2 regions of the Gudongella ferriphila genome follow, and region 2 is predicted to be linked to the other one. Evidence: a T-box and tRNA genes for the amino acid it is inferred to sense, from the RefSeq annotation. Region 2 holds a T-box; the other holds one or more tRNA genes.
The links. The T-box of region 2 lies ahead of ACKVDP_RS07160 (valine--tRNA ligase). A T-box ahead of a tRNA ligase gene usually reads a tRNA of that ligase, here a tRNA-Val.
Positions count from the first base shown of each region.

Region 1: it has a tRNA-Val gene. The T-box ahead of ACKVDP_RS07160 (valine--tRNA ligase) is inferred to sense a tRNA for this amino acid. The anticodon was not compared.

Region 1 covers NZ_JBJXRK010000008.1:4,130-8,704, reverse strand. Annotated here, with positions in the region: gene ACKVDP_RS06585 (TRAP transporter large permease) at 1-489, shown strand, start outside; gene ACKVDP_RS06580 (aspartate/glutamate racemase family protein) at 520-1,251, shown strand; gene ACKVDP_RS06575 (M24 family metallopeptidase) at 1,289-2,464, shown strand; tRNA gene ACKVDP_RS06570 (tRNA-Val) at 3,020-3,095, opposite strand; gene ACKVDP_RS06565 (hypothetical protein) at 3,239-3,916, shown strand; gene ACKVDP_RS06560 (YibE/F family protein) at 3,969-4,575, shown strand, end outside.
Region 2 covers NZ_JBJXRK010000009.1:31,865-36,439, reverse strand. Annotated here, with positions in the region: gene pgsA (CDP-diacylglycerol--glycerol-3-phosphate 3-phosphatidyltransferase) at 1-225, shown strand, start outside; gene ACKVDP_RS07165 (CaiB/BaiF CoA transferase family protein) at 356-1,546, shown strand; T-box leader at 1,663-1,873, shown strand; gene ACKVDP_RS07160 (valine--tRNA ligase) at 1,918-4,563, shown strand.

The sequences.
Region 1 (4,575 bases), on a different contig from region 2:
ATTGACCACTTCCTGCAAACGGGAGTAGTTACAGGTGTAGTATTTGTTCTTGTTGGAGCGGGTAATGCATTTTCTTTCCTGCTTAGCTTCCTACGTATTCCACAGACATACCTGCCACCGCTGTTTGGTGAAAATCCATCACAGTTATATGTAATATTCATTGTAGTGGTTGCTTACTTCATAGCATGTATGTTTGTAGACCCAATAGTTGCAATATACGTACTTAGTCCAATATTTGCACCATATGTACTACAGACTGGCGTAGACCCAGTTCTTCTTGGAGTACTTGTCGTACTACAGGCTGCAATCGGTTCAGCTACACCACCATTTGGATGTGACATATTTACAGCACAACTAATATTCAGGCGGCCATACATGGAAATAATAAGTCATACACCACCCTTTATATTTATTCTGTTGCTAGTAACTGCACTCTTGGTTGCATTCCCACAGATTGCGCTGTTCTTGCCAAATGCCGCTCTTATCTAAGAGAGGGTATAAATATGGGAGGTGTATCGGATGAAGTATCACCGAAAAAAAGGACAGGTAAGCTACGGAGAGGCCATAGGGATTATTCTTCTTGATAGCGAGGCCCCCTATGTCCCAGGAGATGTTGCCAATGCAACAACCTACGACTTTCCTGTTAGGTTTCAAAGGGTAGAGGGGCTTACTGTCCAGAAGATGATGGACCATGACAGGTCCAGTCTTGAAAAGGTAATTGAAGCGGCAGAGCTGCTTAAGAAAGAAGGAGTAAGAGCCATAACTAGCGACTGCGGTTTTATGGCTCTTTACCAAAAAGATTTGAGGGAAAGGCTTGATATACCAGTATTCTTATCCAGTCTGTTGCAGATTCCATTTATTGGAGAAATAATCCCAAGTGGAAGGAAGATTGGAATAATTACTGCCAACGGCAGTTCCTTGACAGCGGATGTGATCAGAATGTGTGGCATTGAAGATGTAAGCAATCTGGTCATTGCCGGTCTTGAGAATGAGCCCAACTTCTCCAGCGCCTTCCTGCTTGAGGAGGGTTATGTTGACACGGTCGAGGTTGAAAGGGAAGTGGTGGACAAGGCTCTTGGGCTTCAAAGGGAAAATCCGGATATTGGAGCCATTCTTCTGGAATGCAGTGTCCTACCCCCATATGCGGAGGCCGTTCAAAGGGCCACTGGACTGCCTGTGTTTGACTTTGTAACCATGATAAAGTATGTGTTTTCAGCGGTTGTACGGGAGTCAGGCAGAGGTTTTATGTAGGTTGCAATTTACAAATTACGAGGAGGGAAATAATTTTATGCATGTATTCAAAAAAGAAGAGTACCAGGAACGCATTGCAAAAACCAAGAAAAAAATGGAGGAGTGGGGAATAGAGCTTCTGTTCGTTTCTCAGCCAGCCAATATGAACTATCTGACAGGCTATGATGGATGGAGCTTCTATGTGCATCAGTGCCTATTGGTTTCCCTTGATAAAGAAGAGCCAGTGTGGATTGGCCGTGGAATGGATGCAAACGGTGCCAGGATAACCAGCATGCTGGCTGACGAGAATATTTACCAATATGCAGACGACTATGTTCATTCATTGATAAAGCACCCAATGCATTACATGGCTGACATAATCAAAAAGCACGGATGGGAAAAGAAGGTTATCGGAGTTGAGATGGACCAGTTCTACTTCACTCACAGAGCATTTGTTGAGCTTGAGAAATCCCTTCCAAACGCAACCTTCAAGGATGCAAACACCTTGGTAAACTGGGTTCGCGTAATCAAATCCGACAATGAGATCGAATTTATGAAGATAGCCGGACAGATTGCATCCAATGTCATGAAGACTGCCCAGAAGCATATTGCACCTGGAGTAAGGGAGTGCGACGTGGCAGCAGAGGTCGCCAAGGCTCAGTACAAGGGCGTTGGAGAGTTCAGTGGGGATTATCCTGCAATAGTACCTCTAATGATGGCTGGAGAGGCTACAAAGACCCCGCACCTTACCTGGAGCGAGAAGAAGTATGAGAATGACGAAGCTGTACTTCTGGAGCTTTGTGGAGTGTATAGACACTACCACGTGCCAATAGCAAGAACCCTCTATCTGGGAGAGGAACCACCAAAGCTTATGGTTGATACAGGAAAGACCGTTCTTGAGGGCCTTGATGCAGCTCTTGATATGATAAAACCAGGAGTGCTGGTGGAAGAGATAGAGGAAACCTGGAGAAGGACAATTGAAAAGACTGGTCTAGTGAAGGAGTCAAGAATCGGTTACTCAATAGGAGTCAACTATCCACCTGACTGGGGTGAGCAGACAATCAGCGTTAGACCTGGAGACAAGACTGTCGTTCAGGAAAACATGGCTCTGCACTTGATTCCTGGTATTTGGCTCGATGATGTTGGATTTGAAGTTGACGCATCCTTCTATGTAACAAAGGATGGAGTGAAGCATTTCTTTGACGACTCAAGAGAGATTCTCGTAAAAAAGTAAAACGGTAGCACCCCCTAATATGGAAAGATCCCACTTGTGATGGGATCTTTTCTAATGTTTTCGCTCGATTATTAAGACTTTCCCTGTGTTATGTGTCATTCTGAACATGGCGAAGAATCTTGTTTTTGGAACGTCATTTTGAGAACCGGAAAGTCATAATAAAACCGCTCACTGATTCAAGATTAGTGGTTTAACACACTTGCTTCAAAAATTGACTTGCTATCGATTAAGCCTGAAGTTGAGTCCTAAAGTTCTTTTTCGTTCTTTGACTATTAAGACGCCAGTAGAATAGTTGGAAATCACGCAAGTCAGAGCAATTTTTTTGCTTCGTGTGATAACCCAACCTAATCTTTCCATATGTTCGCTCAATTATTAGGACTTTCCTTGTAGGATGTCTCATTCTGAGCATGGCGAAGAATCTTGCTTCCTTTCTGTCATGTCGAGCTTGTCGAGACATCTCATGCATTTTAGACATAAAAAAGACCCCTCCACTTCGGTCGGGGTGACAGCTTCTTTTCAATTGTGAATTGTGAATCGTGAATTGAGAATTAGAATTGGTGGGCGATATTGGACTCGAACCAACGACCTCTACGATGTCAACGTAGCGTTCTACCAGCTGAACTAACCGCCCATGTAAACATATATTAGCATAAATTTAACGTCTTTTCAACAAAAATAAACTGTCCTGGCCCACTAAATATGGGTGAAAGTATTTACATTGCGAGTGATTAATATTAAACTTAACATAGGAACACAAGCCAAGGGGGGATTTTCTTGCAGAAGATAGTAGAGCCGTTGGGATTCCTTGTTTACATGGTCATCCTAATCTACATGGGAATATACATATACAGAAACCACAATGGCAACAGGGTCCATATGGCCTTTGGGTCACTGGCAATAACCCTTGCCATCGGAGAAAGCATTTACTTAATTCCTAGAATATACGCCCTTATTACAACCGGACTTGAAGAAAACCTCATGCTGCTGGGTTGGGGAAGGATCGGGCACCTTGTTGTGATGACGCTGTTCTTTTCGATGCTGATTGATCTGAACAAGGAATGCTTCGGACTGAGAAGAAAGGTCCCATTGGACAAGCTACTCTACGGGCTCCTGGTATTCAGGGTTGTAATAGGAGTGTTTCCGCAAAATGGTCATTTTCAGCTGGAGCCGGACAGAACCTTTCTTTTGCTTAGAACAATTCCATTGATTGCATACCTGATAATAGTAGCCATTGTTATAATAATATGCTCATGGAAAAGAGGGGTCAGGGGAATGCCCCTGCTTGCAATGATGCTTGTCCCCCTGGGCTTTACGGTTGAACCGGAGCTAATTGAGAATTCATCATATATCATGCTGTTAATGAAGTCAGTTGTAAGAGGCTTGCTGCTACTGGGAATTGTGTTTATAGGATATAGGGAAGTTAGAAAGGCCAACGAACTCAGTAGATATTAGTGAAATTTTTTAGGAAGGGCGAAAGCCTTCCTTTGCTTTGAAGGGAGAAATTATGAAAAGAGTGATTTTGCTGTTACTTCTTGTAATGGCTTTGACATCAGGTAAAACAACCATGGCGGCTGACATGGATATGGATATGGATATGGATAGATTTGAACCCGAGACAGAATTTATAAACTACACTGAAAAGGGACTCGTGCTCCAGGCATCTGAAATTGTTCAAAGGCCGGAGGACTATTTCAGTACCCAGAGCATCACCGTAAGAATCGAATCAGGGAAATTCAGGGGAGAGGTCCATGAAATTGAAAACGTGCTGTCTGACCATGCCTATTATGATATAATAGTGGAGGAGGGTCAGAAGGTTTCACTTATGATCGAGGAATACCCTGACGGAGGTTATAACGTATATATATCCGACTACTACAGGATGGACAGCATCATATACCTTTTGGGGGCGTTCATACTCCTTGTTGTTCTGGTGGGAAGATCCAAGGGGATCAAATCCCTTGTTTCGCTGGGAGTGACAATATCAGCTGTTTTATTTGTTATGCTCCCACTTATTCTCAGGGGCTTCAATCCCATATTTGTAAGTGTAATCACCGCAGTACTGGTTACAGTGGTGACCATATTCCTGGTGGCAGGAATCAATCACAAATCCG
Region 2 (4,575 bases):
CTAATCTTATATATAAAGCATGGAAGGGCAGTAATTCCATCTAATAAGTATGGTAAAGTAGCTACTTTTTCCCTTTATGCTGCAATTCTGTCTATCGTATTTAATCTGAGTATGACAATTTCAATAATTTTATTATCCATTACTGTAACTCTAAATCTTATTGCGTTCTACAACTATCTCAAGATATTCAGAAAGCTACTTGATGATGAAAAGAGTTCATTATAGAGATTAATTCCCCATCTCAATATTCCCAGAAATTTATTTGATTTGTGCTTTTCAAACAAAAATTTTATCAAAGATTTGAAATCAAGACGATTCATAAAAATTATGATAGCGCGGGAAAGGAGATTGCGGTATGAAAAAGGCTTTGGAAGGAATTAGAGTTTTGGATTTCACACAGTATTTATCAGGACCACATTGTACTTCTGTATTATGTGAGTTGGGAGCTGAGGTAATTAAGGTGGAGAGACCCGGAACCGGTGAACCAGAAAGAAATGCAGCACCAATGACTCCCTCAGGAGAATCATATCAGTTCTTATCTTACAACAGAGGTAAGAAAAGTATAACTTTGAACTTGAAAAATCCTAGTGGCTTGGAGCTTGCAAAAAAACTGGCCGCTGAATGTGATATAATCGTAGAGAATTTTGCACCTGGTATATTGGATAAATTAGGATTGGGCTATGATGAAGCAAGTAGAATCAATCCAGCAATCATTTATGCATCAATTTCAGGATTTGGACAGACTGGACCAAGAAAAGACGAGGTCACCTATGACATGGTCGGGCAAGCTATGGGTGGTCTCATGAGTGTAACAGGGTATAAGGATGGTGAACCGCTAAAGGTAGGCGTATCACTGGCGGACTATATGGGTGGCTACAACGCGGTTATAGCAATACTAGCAGCATTGCATTACCGAAGCATGACGGGAGAGGGTCAACGCATTGACATATCAATGCAGGATGGAATGTGGGCTATGGTATTTCCGGACAGAGCAAATTACTTTGATACTCTTGAGGAACCTAAGCGTATGGGCAATAAGCTAAGCAGTTCCTCGCCATTTGGATCATATAAGGCCAAGGATGGATATGTTGTTATTTGCACAATAACAGACGGTCAATGGATGAATGTTCTAAAGGCCATAGACAGGGAGGATTTGCTGGAAGATGAACGGTTCAGAACCAGGGTGCTGAGAGCTCAAAATATGGAAGCTGTTGAAGAAATACTAGATAATTGGTTAAGGAACAAAACCGTAATTGATGCAGTTGAACAATTGAGAAAGTTCAAGGTTCCAACATCTGAAGTGCCTACCTTTGGACAGGTAGCAAACGACCCACAGATAAAGCATCGTGAGATGATAGTGGAGGTTGAGCAACCTTTGTGTGGGAAAGTGAAGCTGTCTGGCTCAGTATATAAAATGTCCAAAACTCCAGGTGACAGAAAAATGCGTATACCAGAAATTGGTGAGTATAATAAGTATGTATATTCACAGTTGTTAGGATTGAATGATGAGGAAGTGGAACGCCTGGAGTCTGAAGAGATTATTTGATCAAGCAGATATATGGAATTTCCTTGTAAATTATTGGTTGAGTATCTATATTCTGAGATCTACATGGGAAAACTTCATTGACAAATTTCCCTTTTATAGCTATAATTGTGACTATATATTTTGTGATGAGAAAGAGGAGTAGTCTGATTCTCTTATAAGAGAATGGATTCTAGGCTGGAAAATCCTAAGCAAGAATCAGATGAAGGTAGCTTTCGAACATTCAAACTGAATTAGAAGTAGGTTTGAACGGGATACCGTTATCTATGAATTAAGTGCCATGGTAATGCCATGGAATTAAGGTGGTACCGCGAACCCTTCGTCCTTATTATAGGACGGAGGGTTTCTATAATTTTTGCCAAGGAGGGAAAAATATGAGAGAAAATTTACCAAAGAATTATAATCCTAAGGAGTTTGAAGATCGCCTATATGGTTTCTGGAATGATAATGGATACTTCACGCCGGAAATTGACGAAAACAAAAAGCCATATACTATAATGATGCCGCCTCCTAACGTGACAGGAAGCCTTCATATGGGGCACGCATTGAACAATACCATCCAGGATATTCTTATAAGATGGAAACGCATGGAGGGATATTCTGCTTTGTGGCTACCAGGTACTGACCATGCAAGTATATCAACTGAGGCAAAGGTAGTTGAAAAAATCAAGTCTGAGGGAAGAAGCAAGGATGAGCTTGGAAGGGAAGGTTTCCTGAAGGAAGCATGGGAATGGACGGACCTATATGGAGGAACCATCAAAAATCAACTTAAAAAGCTTGGAGTATCCTGTGACTGGACCAGAGATAGGTTTACCCTTGATGAAATGCTAAGTAATGCAGTTGAAGAGGTATTTGTAAGACTGTATGACAAAGGCTTGATTTATAGGGGTGATAGAATAATTAACTGGTGTCCCAGCTGCCATACTGCAATATCAGATGCTGAGGTAGACCACGAGGATTCCCACGGACATCTTTGGCATGTAAACTATCCTATAAAGGACTTGGATGAAACAATAACAATAGCCACTACAAGACCTGAAACAATACTGGGGGATCTGGCGGTTGCTGTTCATCCAGATGATGAGAGATATACACACTTGGTTGGAAAAACAGTAATATTGCCATTGGTAGGTAGGGAAATTCCAATAATAGCGGATAATTATGTAGAGATGGAGTTTGGAACTGGTGCATTGAAAATTACACCATCCCATGACCCCAATGACTTCGAAGTTGGAGCTAGACATGGTCTTGGTCAATGTGTAGTTATTGATGAAGACGGATTTATCAATGAAAATGGTGGAGAATTTAAAGGGCTTGAGAGATTCAAAGCTAGGAAGGCCATTGCTGATAAATTAAAGGAAGAGGGCTATCTTAAAGAGGTCAAGGATCATGAAAATGCAGTGGGGCACTGTGAAAGATGTAAGACGGTTATAGAACCAATAATTTCAAAACAATGGTTTGTTAAAATGGAACCATTGGCAAAACCATCTCTTGAGGCATACTACAAGGGTGAAATAAATTTTGTACCCGAAAGATTTGGCAAGGTTTATGTACACTGGCTAGAGAATATTAAGGATTGGTGCATTTCAAGACAGCTTTGGTGGGGGCACAGATTACCTGTTTACTACTGTGATGACTGCGGTGAGATAATTGTATCAAGAGAGGATGTAACAAGCTGCAGCAAGTGTAACAGCACAAAAATAAGACAAGAAACCGACACTCTGGATACATGGTTTTCATCAGCACTTTGGCCATTTTCAACATTGGGATGGCCTGAAGAAACTGAAGACATGAAATACTTTTTCCCGACAGATGTTCTTGTCACAGGATACGATATAATTTTCTTTTGGGTTATAAGAATGATCTTCTCAAGTCTTGAACAAATAGGAGAGCTTCCCTTCAAGGATGTATTCCTTACAGGACTTGTAAGGGATTCAGAGGGAAGGAAAATGAGCAAGTCTCTTGGCAACGGCATCGATCCTCTTGAAATCATAGATGAATACGGTGCAGATGCCCTTAGATTCACCTTGATAACTGGTAACACTCCTGGTAACGATATGAGATTCTATATTGAGAGAGTTGAAGCTAATAGAAACTTTGCAAACAAGCTATGGAATGCAACCAGATTTGTATTGATGAATCTTGATGAAAATATGGAAAAAGCGACTCTTGAGGGAATGGACCTACAGATTGAAGACAAATGGATACTGACAAGACTAAATACGGTTATTGGCGAAATCAAGGATAATATGGATAAATATGAAATTGGACTGGCGGGTCAAAGGATATATGATTTCATATGGGAAGACTATTGTGACTGGTATATTGAGATGGTAAAGTCCAGATTATATGGAGATGACAAATTATCTGCTGAGACAGCGAAGAATGTATTAGTTGTAGTATTAAAGGAAACACTAAAGATTCTGCATCCATTTATGCCATTCATAACTGAGGAGATATGGCAGCATCTTCCAGGAAGTAGTGAGGCATTGATAATTGAGTCCTGGCCTAAATCTAATAAAGATTTAATCTTCCAAAAAGAAAAGGAGGACATTGAGTTTATAAAAACCGCCATAAAGGGAATTCGTAACGCAAGGGCGGAAATGAATATCATACCATCAAGAAAATCAAAATTGATATTTGTACTTGAGGACCACTCATTGAAGTCAGTGATTGATGATTCCAAAGTTAAGTTTATGGCTCTTGCAGGCGCTGAGGAAGTTATATATGAAGATAACAAGAAGAACTTGGGAGAAGATAACATATCAGTTGTTCTAGATGGTTGTGAGATTTATCTTCCATTAAGCGACCTGATTGATTTTGAAAAAGAAATTGAAAGACTCCAGAAGGAGAAATCCAAGCTTGAGGATGAGATAAAGAGAGTTAAGTCAAAGCTATCCAATGAGGGCTTTGTCTCAAAAGCTCCCGAAAAAATTGTTGCAGAAGAAAAGGAGAAGCAGACTAAATACTCACAGATGTTGGAGAATGTCCTGGAAAGACTGGAATCACTAAAGAAATAGCAGGAGGAACAG